One region of the Sphingomonas phyllosphaerae 5.2 genome, then DNA from elsewhere that is predicted to be linked to it. Evidence: predicted binding sites of a transcription regulator. Region 1 holds the regulator's gene; each other region holds the start of a gene.
The links. The regulator LexA, encoded in region 1, represses DNA repair genes until DNA is damaged. The targets are predictions, from matches to a motif close to GTTCCNCNCTTGTTCT.

Region 1 (4,704 bases):
CGAGGCACGGCTACCGGGCAGCGCGGGCGGGATCGCCGCGGCACTCGCCACCGGCGACACCGGTGCTATCGACGAACCCGATGCCGAGGCGATGCGGCGGGCAGGACTCGCGCACCTGCTATCGGTCAGCGGGCTGCACATCACCGCGGCGGTCGCGCTGGTGATGTGGATGACGCTGCGCGTGCTCGCGTTGTCACCGCGGCTGGCGCTGACCGGGCGGCTGCCGCTGGTCGCAGCCGCGGCGGGAGCGGTCGCGGCGATCGGTTATACGTGGCTGACCGGGGCGCAGGTGCCGACGATCCGCAGCTGCGTCGCGGCGCTGATGGTGCTTGTCGCGCTGGCGCTGGGACGCGAGGCGCTGACGCTGCGGCTGGTGGCGGTGGGGGCATTGGTCGTGTTGCTGGCATGGCCCGAGGCGGTGGCGGGGGCGAGCTTCCAATTGTCGTTCGCGGCGGTGACCGCGATCGTGGCGCTCCACGAACATCCGCGCGTGCGCGGATGGTTCGTCGTACATGACGAGTCGCGCTGGCGCGGCGTGTTGCGCGGGCTTGCATCGCTGCTGGTCACTGGCGTGGCGGTTGAACTGACGCTGATGCCGATCGCGGTGTTCCATTTTCATCAGGCCGGGCTGTACGGTGCGTTCGCAAACATCGTGGCGATCCCGCTGACGACATTCGTGGTGATGCCTGCGGAGGCGCTGGCGCTGTTGCTCGATGCGGTTGGGTTGGGCGCGGTGGGGTGGTGGGTCGCCGGCAAGGCGCTCGCGGTGTTGCTGTGGATCGCGCGGAGCGTGGCGGCGGCGCCCGGCGCCGTGACGGCGCTGCCGGTGATGCCGCACGCGGCGTTCGGCGCGATCGTGGCAGGCGGGCTATGGCTGGCGATCTGGCGGACGCGGTGGCGCTACGCCGGGTTGCTGCCGGTTGCGATCGGCACCGTCTGGACGCTGGCGACGCCGGTGCCGGACCTGATCGTTACCGGGGGCGGCCGGCACCTCGCCCTGCGCGACGATGCCGGTCGGGTGGCGATCCTGCGCGATCGTACCGGTGACTATATGCGCGATCTGCTGTCGGAGGCTGGCGGCCTGGACGGCGAGCCGGCGCTGCTCAGCGAGGAGGGCGCGGCGCAGTGCAACCGCGACCTCTGCCGGATGGAGCGTACCGCCGCGGGTCGGCGCTGGCGTATTCTGGCGACCCGCAGCAGCGATCTCGTCCCCGCGGCCGCGTTCGTGCCACTGTGCCATGATGCCGATGTCGTCGTCAGCGATCGACGCCTGCCACACCGTTGCCGCGCCCGCTGGCTGACGCTCGATCGAACGATGCTGGCGCGGACCGGCGGGGTGGCGGTGACCTTCGCAACGCAGCGGGTGACCACCGTCCGTCGCGCCGGCGACGCGCACCCGTGGATCATGGCGACGGCGCTCCCGGTTGTCGCTGCAAGGGGCAGGGTGTCGCGTTTCGTTCGCCGGGACCGCCCGCGGGGCGACGTTCGCGATTACGGATTGCCGAGCCAAAGTCGTATGAGTGGCGGAGATCGGCGGCGGATCAGTGAGTGACGGTCGGTAGCGATTGTCGTGCGAACAGGGCGGGATCGACATTCCGCCTGCTCGGGCAACCGCGCTTGCACGGCCCGGCAGATCTGCTCCCTTCACCTGTCTTGCGAGCGTAGCGAAGCAATCCAGCGTTCCGCACGATGCCCTTTGCTTAGCCACGCTTGGAGAGACGGAGTTGGCAGGGGATTCGGCTGAATGTCGATCGGCCCTAGAGCGGCGCTCATTGTCGCCGGGCGGACGTGAACGACGTGCTGCACAAGCGGAATCAGCGTAGCCAATCAATCTCGCGCGCTGTTATGCGCTCCGCCTCACTTGTAAGAACGGCTGCATACAAGATAGTGACGCGTGAGATCTGGCGTTGTTTTGCGCGGAGTCATGTTGCACGTCTGGTCTTGATGGTTATACCTCGGCGTCACTCGCTATTCCGTATTCGTCAGCGTAGCACGACAATCCGGCCGCACCACGCCACCGTCCTCGACCCCGCTCCCGGTCACGAACTTCGGCGGCTTGCCGCGTTCTATCTTGAAACTGCGAAAATGTTCGAGCGCCGCGGCTCCCGGCAAGTGCACGTCGCATCGGCATATCGATTTCGATCCAGTGCAGGTTGGTGTCTGCCAGTCATCAGCACTCGCCTTCGCCACGGATCTGATCCGAAGCTTCGTTGCTTGATGACAAAAGCAGCAGCCGGATCTCAGCGCACACCGGTTTGTCAGTAATCGCGCATCTGGATCGCCGGATGCTCCGACGTTTTAGGCTGAAGGTGGTTGGTGCTACAAAACGTCGTGAACGCGCACAAAGTCGGCGGCACGTGCACCCCATTTTGCGAGCAAGCGCATCGAAGCCGCTCAACCCCGCGGTGCCGGCGCGAGTTTAGCCAGGAAGCCTTCAACCAACTACCCGTAGGCGCGACGATCCTAGCGAATATCGATCACCGCGGTACGACACATTGCCGGCTGCCGCCGCTACCGAGCGTCAGGAATAACGACGCAACAGCCCAGCCAGGCGACCCTGTACACGGACCTGCGCCGGCGCATAGCGCTGCGGGTCGTACGCGCGATTGGCAGGATCGAGGCGGATCATCGCACCTTCGTGGCGGAAGTATTTGAGCGTCGCCTCGCTGTCGTCGATCAGTGCGACGACGATCTCACCGTCGCGCGCCACTTCCTGACGGCGGATCAGCGCATAATCGCCGTCGAAGATGCCAGCCTCCACCATCGAATCGCCCGACACTTCCAACGCGAAGTGCTCGCCTGCCCCGAGCAGTGCGGCGGGTACCGGAAGCATCGTCGAACCTTCGAACGCCTCGATCGGCACGCCCGCGGCGATCCGCCCGTGCAGCGGGATCTCGACCACGTCGTTCGCGGGCGCGGGCATGGTACGCTTGACCGACGGAGGGGCGGCGCGCTTCGCCTCGGCGCCGCGCTCAGGTGCCTTGAGAACTTCCAGTGCGCGCGCGCGATTGGGAAGGCGGCGCAGATAACCACGTTCCTCAAGGGCGCTGATGAGGCGATGGACACCCGACTTGCTCTTCAGCTCCAACGCGTCCTTCATCTCCTCGAACGAGGGCGAGACGCCGGTGTCGGCCAGGCGATCCTCGATGAAGCAGATCAGCTCGTGCTGCTTGCGCGTCAGCATGTCCCGGCGCCTTCCTAGTGAACGGAGTGCGAACCTTTATGGAACATATAGCCCTCCGTCAAGCGATCATCAGGACTTCCGCCGAGTCGCCGGCCGCCGCCGCGGGCGCGTGCGATTCACGCACGATCAGGCATGTCGAGCGTGCCAGCGTGCGCAGCATCGAGCTGTCCTGGATAGTCGAGGCGTACGCGCGCCCGTCGCGCAATTCGGCCCGTAGATAGTCGGTACGCTCGCCGTTCGCGGGCAGGTTTTCGCCCAGCAAGACCCGGGAGACGCTTGGGAAAGGATCGCTGGCGCCGGCGAGATGCGCGACGAGCGGACGCACGAAGAGGAGCGCGGTGACGAACGCGGACACGGGATTGCCGGGCAGGCCGACCACTGCCATGTCGCCGCGCCGCCCGGCGAGCATCGGCTTGCCGGGGCGCAGCGCGATCCGCCAGAAGTCGAGCGTCGTACCCGCGGCTGCGAGCGCAGGGCGGACGAGATCGTGGTCACCGACCGAGGCGCCGCCGGTGGTGACCAGCACGTCGGCGTCGACGCGCGCAAATGCGTCCGTCAAGCGATCTAGCCGGTCCGGGAGGATTCCGAGGTCGACGATCTCGACCGGCATGTCGGCGAGCAACGCGCGCAATAACAGGCGGTTGGACTCGGGCAGGGCGTCACCGGGCGTGCCGGGTTCGACCAGTTCGTCACCAGTTGCGGCCAGCGCGACGCGGACCGGGCGCGCGACCGTTAACCGCGCCACTCCACCAGTCGCAGCGACCGCGAGTCGCGCGGGTGTAAGGCGTTGCCCTCGCTCGACGAGGATATCGCCTTCATGGAAATCGAGCCCGCGGCGGCGGACGTTGCGGCCGACATGCGCGGGGCCTTCGCCGGCGAGCGTCAGCGTCGCACCATCGCGAGCGGCGTCTTCCTGGACCAGCACGGTATCGGTGCCGGATGGTAGCGCGGCGCCGGTGAAGATGCGGACCGCCTGTCCGCTATCGACGGCGGTCCCGAAAGGGGTGCCCGCGGCGCTTTCGCCAATTACCTGAAAAGGTCCGGGAAGATCGGCGAAGCGCAGCGCGTAGCCGTCCATTGCGGACAGATCGGCGGCAGGTTGGGTGCGGCGCGCGATGACGGGAGCGGCGGCCCAGCGGCCAAGTGCCTCGATCAGCGGGACGTCCACCGCGTCGACATGGCGGCCCAGCGCCAGCACGCGGGCCTGCGCCTCGGCAACCGGAACCAGCGTCATGCCGCCCGCCAGTCGCCGGAGCGGCCACCGCGTTTTTCGATCACGCGGATGTCGTTGATCGTCATCGCCTTGTCGATTGCCTTGGCCATGTCGTAGACGGTGAGCAATGCGACCGACACCGCGGTCAGCGCCTCCATCTCGACCCCGGTCTTGCCGTCGGTAGCGACGGTCGCGACGGCGGTTATGCCATTGTTTTCGGGCAGAAGGTTGAGCGAGACGCGCGTGATCGGGAGCGGGTGGCAAAGCGGCACGAGATCGCTGGTGCGCTTGGCGGCCATGATCCCGG
Region 2 (4,704 bases), 460 kb from region 1:
TAGATGCGCTTCGGCTCGAAGAAGATCACCGGATCATTGTCCTCGATCGCCGAGATCAGCAGCCCCTTGGCATCGTACGGCGTCGACGGGATGATCGTCTTCACGCCGGAGACGTGGGTGAAGATCCCCTCGGGCGACTGCGAGTGCGTCTGCCCGCCGAAAATCCCGCCGCCGAATGGCGAGCGCACCGTCATCGGTGCGGTAAATTCGCCGCCGGAGCGATAGCGCAGCCGCGCCGCCTCGCTGACCAACTGGTCGAGCGCGGGGTAGATGTAATCCGCGAACTGGATCTCCGGCACCGGGCGCAGGCCATAGGCGCCCATTCCTACTGCCACGCCGATGATCCCGCATTCGGTGATCGGCGTGTCGAAGACGCGGGTCTTGCCGTACTTCTTCTGCAAACCGGCAGTCGCGCGGAACACGCCGCCGAAATAGCCGACGTCCTCGCCCATGACGACGATCGACGGATCGCGCGCCATCGTCACGTCCATCGCCGAATTGATCGCCTGGATCATGTTCATGCGGGTGGTGGCGGTATCCTCCGCCGGTTGTTCGATCATGTCGGTCAAATCGACGTCATCCCGGCAAAGGCCGGGACCTCCCTGTTACGAAGAGCGCCCTTGTGACGCGAGACCCCGGCGTTCGCCGCGGTGACGAATAGAGCGTTCACTTGCGCGCCCACGGCCGCCCGCTGGCGGTTTCCTCGTCGATCATCTGCTGGCGTTGCTCGCGCAGGTGCCACGGCATCTCCTCGAACACGCCATCGAACAGGCTGTCGAGCGGCTGGTGCAGGCCGTGGCCCAGAATGCCGTTCTTTTCGGCCTCCTTCTGCGCGCGCTTCACCTCTTCGGCGACCTCGCGGTCCATCGCTTCCTGCCGCGCGTCGTCCCATTCGCCGATCGCGACCAGATGGTCCTTCAGCCGCCGGATCGGATCGCCCAATGGCCATGCGGTCGGCTCGCCGGCCGAGCGATATTGCGTGGGATCGTCGGAGGTCGAATGCCCCTCGGTCCGGTACGTGAAATGCTCGATCAGCGTCGGGCCGGCGTTGGTGCGCGCGCGCTCCGCGGCCCATGCGGTGGCGGCATAGACCGCCAGCGCATCGTTGCCGTCGACGCGCAGCCCGGCGATCCCGTAACCCACCGCGCGGGCCGCGAACGTCGTCGCCTCCGCACCGGCGAAGCCCGAGAAACTGCTGATCGCCCATTGGTTGTTGACGACGTTGAAGATCACCGGTGCACGATAGACGGTCGCGAAGGTCAGCGCGGAATGGAAGTCGCCCTCCGCGGTGGAGCCTTCGCCGCACCATGTCGCCGCAATCCGGGTGTCGCCCTTCGACGCGCTCGCCATCGCCCAGCCGACCGCCTGCGGATATTGCGTCGTCAGGTTCCCCGAGATCGAAAAGAAGCCGAACCTCTTTTCCGAATACATGATCGGCAGCTGCTTGCCCTGCAACTTGTCGCCGGTATTCGAATAGATCTGGTTCATCATGTCGACCATCGGGCAACCACGCGCGATGAGAAGGCCCTGCTGACGATAGGACGGGAAGCACATGTCCTCGGCATCCAGCGCGTGCGCGGCGGCGACCGCCACTGCCTCCTCGCCCAGGGATTTCATGTAGAAGCTGGTCTTGCCCTGTCGCTGCGCGCGGAACATGCGTTCGTCGAACGCGCGCACCGTCGCCATGTGGCGCAGCATCCGGCGCAGTTTATCGGGGGATAGCCGCGGGTTCCACGCGCCGACCGCCTGGTTCTGCTCGTCCAGGACGCGCACCATCGTATAGGCCAGTTCGGTAAAGCCGCTCGCCGGCTCCGCAGTGTCGGGGCGGCGCGCCGCGCCCGCCGCCGGCACCTCGACATCCGCGAAGTCGACCGTATCGCCGGGCCGGAACTTGGGCTCGGGCACGTGCAGCGACAGGCGTGGCAGATTCTGCGGCGGCGGGTTGCCGGCGGGATGCTGGATGCCGGGATCGTCGGCCAAGTCTCACTCTCCATCACGCGCCGTTTCGGGTGACGGCGCGGTTTCCCGTCCTTGTAATATTGTTTCAAACGCGACGAAAGCCCCCATGTAGCAAGGTGACGAACCCAGCATTCTCGGGCTATTCAACGAATTGACTCGACTCGCCATTGCGGAACAAACTAGGAACGAACATCCCTTTGCGGAGTCGTACCAGCCGTGCCCGAGTCGAGCGTCCTTCAATCCCTGCGCGATACGCTCCGCGCCATCGAAGGCGACGGCCATCGTCGCCGTCCGGTGTTGCCGTTCGGGATTGGCGAACTCGATGCGCGGCTGGCGAACACCGGTCTGCGGCTCGATGCACTGCACGAGATCGCCGCCGCGACGCCCTCGCCAAGTGACGATGCGTCGGCGACCCTGTTCCTCGCCGGGATCGCCGCGCGTGCCTGGGGGCCGGTCCTCTGGGTGGTGCGGCGGCGCGACCTGTTCGCGCCCGGCCTCTACCAGTCGGGTCTCGACCCCGAACGCGTGCTCTATGCCGAGGCGACCGACGATGCCGAGGTGCTGGCGCTGATGGAGGAGGGGTTGCGCCACCGCGCACTGGGGGCGGTAATCGGCGAGACGTGCCGTGCCGCGATGGCCTCGACGCGCCGGTTGCAACTGGCGGCGGAGGGCGGGCGGACGATCGCGCTGCTGATGAAGCGGCACGCGCGGGAGGGTGCCGACCCGCTCGCTGTGCCATCCGCGGCGGTGACGCGCTGGCGCATCGCTTCCGCCCCGTCCGCGCCGTTGCCGGTCGCCGGTATCGGGCGCGCGCGCTGGGACGTGGCGCTGGTCCGCCAGCGTGGCGGCGAAGCATTTCAAACGATCGTGGAGGCATGCGATGAAACGGGTCGCCTCGCTCTACCTGCCCGACTGGTCGATCGACCGGCTGCGGCGGGCCGAGCCCGCCCTCGCGCCGCCGCCTGAGCGGCGCGTCGCGCTCGATCTTGCCGCGATCAAGGCGGCAGGCGACGCCGAACAGGGCGGCAAGCAATGCGACGCGCCGCGCAACAGCGGCTGGCGCCCCGGTGCGCGCTGGGCACGCGAGGACGTCGCGCGCCACGTCGCCGCGCTGCCCGCGCACCAGCGCCCGCCGATGCGCGAAATGGGTCGCCGCAGCGAAGCCGCCGAACACCCGTACAAGCGCCTGCCCGGCGACGACGGCGGCAAGGCGAGCGGCTGGCCCGAACCGGCGATGGTGGCGGTGCGCTCGCATGGCGAGGGCGTGCGCGACAAAGATCCGGCACCTCACCTCCATCGTCCGCAGCAGACGGACACCACCCGCCATACGGACACCCCGGCTTCGGCAGGGATGACGGCTGCGGCCCCGCCCTTCGCCGCCTGGAACGCGATGCCGGCGATCCGCTATCCCGGCGATGGCCCGCATCCCGACAAGCACGCGGCGAAGGAACGCCGCGGCTCCAACGATGCCGGCGCGACCGTCGGGCAAGTCGCCGCCTTCTTCGACACCGGGCGCAGTACCGCGGGCACCGTCTCGCGCGTCTGTACGCCCATGCCCGCCCCCACCCGGCCGGTAATCCCCGAAACCGCGCCGCCGCTCGTCACCGTCCGCAAGGCCGGCAGCCGCGTCGAGGTCGCCGCCGTCTCCTCCGCCGCACATGCGCTGGGCATCGTTCCCGGCATGGCGCTGACCCAGGTCCGCGCCGCCACGCCCGACGTGGTCGTGCGCGACGCCGATCCGGACGGTGACGCGCGCGACCTGCACCGGCTGGCGGTCGCACTCGCGCGCCGCTGGTCGCCAACCGTCGCCATCGCCGATCCGCAGACGCTGTTCCTCGACCTCACCGGAGTCGCACACCTCCACGGCGGCGAGGCGGGGATGGCACGGCGGATCGTGCGCCTGCTCGCGCGGATCGGCATCACCGCGCGGGTCGCGATCGCCGACACCGCGGGAGCCGCCTGGGCCTGCGCGCACCACGCTGCAGACGGCGTCACGATCCTCCCGCCCGGCGAGACGTTGACTGCCATTGCCAAGCTGCCGGTCGCGGCGTTGCGGATTGACGATCACGCGCTGGAATTGCTGCGCCGGCTCGGCATCGACCATGTCGGGCAGCTCGCCGCGCTCCCGCGCGCGCCGCTAGCGCGGCGGTTCGGACGCGCGGTGCCGTTGCGGCTCGACCAGGCGAGCGGGCGCGCCGCCGAGCCGCTCGCCCCGATCGTTCCGCCGGTCGCGATCATCGTCGAGCAGCGTTTCGCCGAACCGTTGCTGACGGCCGAACCGATCGCGCACTGGATCGCACAGCTCGTCACGCGACTTGTGGAGGATCTCGCGCGCGACGGCCGCGGAGCGCGCGTCGTGCTGCTCGCCGCCACGCGCATCGACGCCGCCGTGCAGGTCGAACGGGTCGGCTTCGCGCGCCCGACCCGCGCGCCCGCCCATATGCTGCGGTTGTTGCTGCGCCGCATCGAGCGGCTCGATCCTGGGTTCGGGATCGAGGCGCTTGCGCTTCACGTCCGCCGCGCCGACCCGCTCGGGCCGGAGGCGTTCGATGACGACCTCGCCGACGGCGAACGTCCCGATCTCGCGCCGCTGATCGACGCGATCGTCAATCGCATCGGGACGCGGCGATTGTGGCGCGCCTGCGCAGTCGAAAGCGATGTCCCCGAACGCTCGGTGGGCGGCGCGGCGGCGCTCGATCCGCCCGCGCATGCCGCGCCGGTACTGGCGCGCGACGACGTACGACG
Region 3 (4,704 bases), 140 kb from region 1:
TGGTCGGCAGCCGAAAGAACTCCATCGCGCTTTCCGCGTTGCGCAGCATCCAGCTGAACAGCTTCTCGCGCCAGATCGCCATTCCTGGCCGCTCCGACGCCAGCAACGTCTGCCGGCTCAGGAAAAAGCTGGTGTCCATCATCCTGAACGCCGCGCCACACCCGCCGAACGTGTTGAGATGCGCGGGAACGTCGGGCTCCTCCATGAAGCCGTAACGCAGGATGACGCGGTGGAAGCCCTGCCCCAGATCCTCGTGCAGGAAACGATCCTCCTCCGGGAAATACGGCATGTCGGTGACGCGCACCGTCAGCAGGATGACGCGATCGTGCAGGACGCGATTGTGCTTCAGATTGTGCAGCAGCGCGTGCGGCACGCCCTCCGGTGTCGAGGTCATGAACACTGCGGTGCCCGACACGCGCGTCGCCGACGTCGCCGCCGAGTCGATGAAGATCCGGATCGGCATCGCCGCCTCGCGCATCCGCTCAATCATCAGCTTGCGCCCCTGCGACCATGTGGTCAGCAGCACGAACACGATCACGGCCACCAGCAACGGGAACCAGCCACCGTCGGGCACCTTGGTCAGGTTCGATGCGAAGTACAGCCCGTCGATCGAGAGGAACACGATCTCGAACAGCGCCGTCGCCCACAGCGGCCAATGCCACACGCGCCGGATCAGCACCCCGATCATGCACGTTGAGATGAACATCGTGCCGGTCACCGCGATCCCGTACGCCGCGGCGAGGTTCGACGATTCGCCGAACCCGAAGACCAGCAACAGCACCATCACCATCAACGCCCAATTGGCGGCGGGGATGTAGATCTGGCCCGCTTCGGACGCGCTGGTGTGCGTGATGCGGATGCGCGGCATCAGCCCGAGCTGCACCGCCTGCTGCACCACCGAATAGGCGCCGGTGATCACTGCCTGGCTGGCGATGACGGTCGCCATCGTCGCCAGGATCACCAGCGGCAGTCGCCAGTCCTCCGGCGCCATCAGGAAGAACGGGTTCTGCGCGGCTTGCGGCTGCTCGAGCAGCAGCGCGCCCTGCCCCAGATAGTTGAGCATCAGCGCCGGCAACACGAACGCCAGCCACGCCATCGCGATCGGCCGGCGGCCGAAATGTCCCATGTCGGCGTACAATGCCTCGGCACCGGTCACCGCCAGCACGACCGAGCCGAGCGCGAGAAACGCCAGCCCGCCGTCGTTCAGCGCGAAGCGGACCGCGTATAATGGATTCAACGCGAACAGGATGTCCGGCCGCTGGATGATGTGCGCCACGCCCATCACCGCCACGACCACGAAATAGACGACCATGATCGGCCCGAACAGCCGCCCGACCTTCTCGGTCCCGATCGATTGCATGTAGAACAGCGCGATCAGGATCGTCACCGCGATCGGCAGCACGAACGATCCGAAGCCCTGCTCGACCGTCGCCAGCCCCTCGACCGCCGACAGCACGGAGATCGCGGGCGTGATCATGCAGTCGCCGAAGAAAAGCGCCGTCGCCAGGACGCCGAGGATCACGAGGCTCGGCCCCCATTTCTTCCCTGCGCCGGATCGCCGCTGGATCAGCGCGAGCAATGCCAGGCTGCCGCCCTCGCCGTTGTTGTCGGCGCGCAGCACGATCAGCACGTATTTGACCGTCACGATCAGCATCAGCGACCAGAAGACGAGGCTGATGACGCCGAAGATATGCAGCGGATCGACGGCGAGCGGGTGGTGCCCGACGAACACTTCCTTCATCGCATAAAGCGGGCTGGTGCCGATATCGCCGTAAACGACGCCGATCGCGCCAAGCGCCAGCTTCCCGAGACCACCACTTTGATGATGATTGTGATGAGCCGTACCCGCCTGCGCGCGTACCGCAGGGTCGGTCGTCGCGACGCTCATGCGCCGGCCACCGCTATCGAGACAACATCCGCATGCGTGGCCATAATGTGGCGCGCCTAGCACGCGGCCGATGGCCCCGCAACGCGGAACAGGCAGCGAACAGAAATGTTATGTCCGTCGGAAGGACATGTGACCATGAGCGATACCCATAATCCGAAGAGCGAGCCGTTCTCCAATGCGGAGAAGGATCCCGATGACTGGACGACCGGCGATGAGCCGATGACCGGCGCGCAGGCCAGCTACCTCAAGACGCTCAGCGAGGAAGCCGGCGAGGAGTTCGACGAGTCGCTGACCAAGGGCGACGCCTCCAAGCGGATCGACGCGCTGCAAGAGAAGACCGGCCGGGGCAAATAGGGCTTTGGAATCGGGAGCGCGACCACCGCGTCGCGCTCCCGCCTGCTACGTTCGCTCACAGACCCGCAACGCGAGCGACCATCTCCCCCGCTCTGCCTTTATACCAGCCGCGCCTAGCGCCGCTGCGACATCGCGATGAGTCGCTCGAGCAACGCCAGACGCCGCGCGATCTCGGCACGGTACGGCGTCCCTTCCGGTGACAATGCCACCGCTCGCGTCCACAACATGCGCGTCTTCGTCAGATCGCCCGCCTCCAGATACGCGAAGCCGAGATAATATGGCGGCGCCGGATGCTCGGGCGCCAGCCGCGCCGCCTGCCGGAACGCCAGCAGCGCCGGCGGCGACACGACGTGCCCGGCATCCGCCGCCAGCGTCACCCCCGCCCAGGTCCACAGGATAAAGCTCTGCGGCAGTTTCGACAGCCCGCCCAGCATCACCCGCGCCGCCGCATCGTCGTTGCCGCTACGCGTCATCGCATCCGCCGCGACCAGATAGGCGGTGTCGGCATTGAAGCGCCCGAACATGCTGTCGCGAAGCTGGGTCTCCTCGATATCGATCGGCGTGGTGGTGGCCGCGTGCTGCGGCGCTGCGGCCGGCAGCGTCGGCCGCCCCTGCCACGCATAGCCGACGCCGCCGAGGCACAAGGCCGCGCCCAGCATCGACCACAGCAGCCGATCGACGCGCAGCACGAACGCCATCGCCGCAAACGCGGCACCGCCGAGCAGCAAAAGCGCGAAAAAGCCCATTATCGCGGCTCCAACGTGCGCGTTTCGTGCATTTTACCGGCCATTTGCGGAGGCATGTATTTCTCGTCGTGCTTGGCGAGCAGATTGGTCGCGACGAACGATGCGTCGGCGCGGAAATGCCCCTCGGCGACCACGCCCGATCCTTCGCGGAACAGGTCCGGCGCGATCCCGCTGAAATGCACCGGGGTCGTCGCCTTGCCGTCGGTCACCACAAAGTCGATCGCCACGCCATCGGCGGCGCGGCGTATCGATCCGCGCTCCACCATCCCGCCCAGCCGCACCGCCTTGTCGGGCGGCGGCAGCGCGCCCGCGACATCGCCGGGCGCGTAGAAAAACGCCGCCTGATCGCGCAGTCCCGACAACGCCAGCAACGCCGCGACGCCGACCGCTGCCAGCCCGAGCAGGACCAGCATCAACCGTTGGTTCTTCCTCGTCATTTCTCGGCGTCCCGCATCTGGCGCCAGCTCCACCAGCCGAGCAGCGCCGCGCCCGCCAGCGTCAGCGTGTACGCGGCGGTCACGAACGGCCACGGGTTCATGCGCGCGCCCGCCGCCGCAACCGCGCCTCGGCCTTCTCACGCGCCAACATCGCACGCATCCGCATCAGCACGACGGCGCCGAAGAACAAACTGAAGCCCGCCAGCATGATCGGCAGCGGCCAGAGCAACGATCGATCGATGCTCGAACCGGTCAGGCCGATGCTCGGTCCCTGATGCAGCGTGTTCCACCACACCACCGAATAGCGGATCACCGGCAACAGCACGGTGCCCGCGATCCCGTAGAGCGCAGGGATCCGTCCATCACCGTCGCGCTCGCGATCGGCCTGCGCCAGCGCGATAAAGCCGAGATAGACGAAGAACAGCAGCAGCATCGACGTCAGTCGCCCATCCCATTGCCACCACGTTCCCCAGGTCGGCCGCCCCCAGATCGCGCCGGTGACAAGGCACAATGCGGCGAAGATCGCCCCCGGCGCCGCGATCGCGCGAGCGGCGATCGCCGCCAGCGGATGCCGCCACACGAGGAAGACGATGCTGGATATCGCGATGCCGCTCCATCCGCCCATCCCCAGCCACGCGGCCGGGACATGGATGTAAAGGATGCGCACCGTCTCACCTTGCAGATAATCGGCAGGGGTCTGCGTCAGCCCCGCCCAGCATCCAATTGCGATCAACGCCACCCCGGCCCACCACAGGATGGGGGTAAGCGGACGCGCGATCTTCAGGAAACGCGCCGGATTGGCAAAGGCATGTAACGCTGGCACGCGAGCGAGATAAGCGAAGTGAGGGCGGTCGTCACCCGCCAAAAAGGTGGGGCGGCCGTGGCGGCCCGCTTTCCCTGGACTCGGGTGGGACGAAGCGGCCCCGGGCCACGCACGCGCCGCCCCGGACCGCTTCGCAACCTGTTACCGCCCGATCAAACGCCGCGCGATCCGGTCCGCTACCTCGGCCGTCGGATCGCCCGTCGTCGCGGCTTCATCCCACACCTGATCGAGGCGCCCGGGGATCTGCGCGATCCGCGCCATCACTTCGGCCTCGTCGCCATGACCGAGATATTCCAGCCCGACGTTGATGATCCCGCCGGCGTTGATGACGTAATCGGGTGCGTAGACGATCCCGGCATCGTGCAATCGCTGCCCGTCGGCGCGCGTCTCGAGCTGGTTGTTCGCGCCACCGGCGACGATCTTCGCCTTCAGCGTCGGGATCGACCGCTCGGTCAG

Region 2: SPHPHY_RS0116470 (ImuA family protein) is a predicted target of LexA. The motif match lies at 2,131-2,146, and genes of this name have one in related genera.
Region 3: SPHPHY_RS0113445 (DUF3072 domain-containing protein) is a predicted target of LexA. The motif match lies at 1,974-1,989, and genes of this name have one in related genera.

What each region holds. Positions count from the first base shown of each region.
Region 1 covers NZ_ATTI01000001.1:2,986,695-2,991,398, reverse strand. The annotation lists gene SPHPHY_RS20230 (ComEC/Rec2 family competence protein) at 1-1,552, shown strand, start outside; gene lexA (transcriptional repressor LexA) at 2,522-3,184, opposite strand; gene SPHPHY_RS0114085 (molybdopterin molybdotransferase MoeA) at 3,243-4,418, opposite strand; gene moaC (cyclic pyranopterin monophosphate synthase MoaC) at 4,415-4,704, opposite strand, start outside.
Region 2 covers NZ_ATTI01000001.1:3,448,712-3,453,415, forward strand. The annotation lists gene SPHPHY_RS0116460 (alpha-ketoacid dehydrogenase subunit beta) at 1-521, opposite strand, end outside; gene SPHPHY_RS0116465 (3-methyl-2-oxobutanoate dehydrogenase (2-methylpropanoyl-transferring) subunit alpha) at 667-1,980, opposite strand; gene SPHPHY_RS0116470 (ImuA family protein) at 2,176-2,925, shown strand; gene SPHPHY_RS0116475 (Y-family DNA polymerase) at 2,840-4,704, shown strand, end outside.
Region 3 covers NZ_ATTI01000001.1:2,844,728-2,849,431, forward strand. The annotation lists gene SPHPHY_RS0113440 (potassium transporter Kup) at 1-1,888, opposite strand, end outside; gene SPHPHY_RS0113445 (DUF3072 domain-containing protein) at 2,024-2,242, shown strand; gene SPHPHY_RS0113450 (tetratricopeptide repeat protein) at 2,356-2,988, opposite strand; gene ccmE (cytochrome c maturation protein CcmE) at 2,988-3,425, opposite strand; gene ccmC (heme ABC transporter permease CcmC) at 3,523-4,248, opposite strand; gene SPHPHY_RS0113470 (Leu/Phe/Val dehydrogenase) at 4,390-4,704, opposite strand, start outside.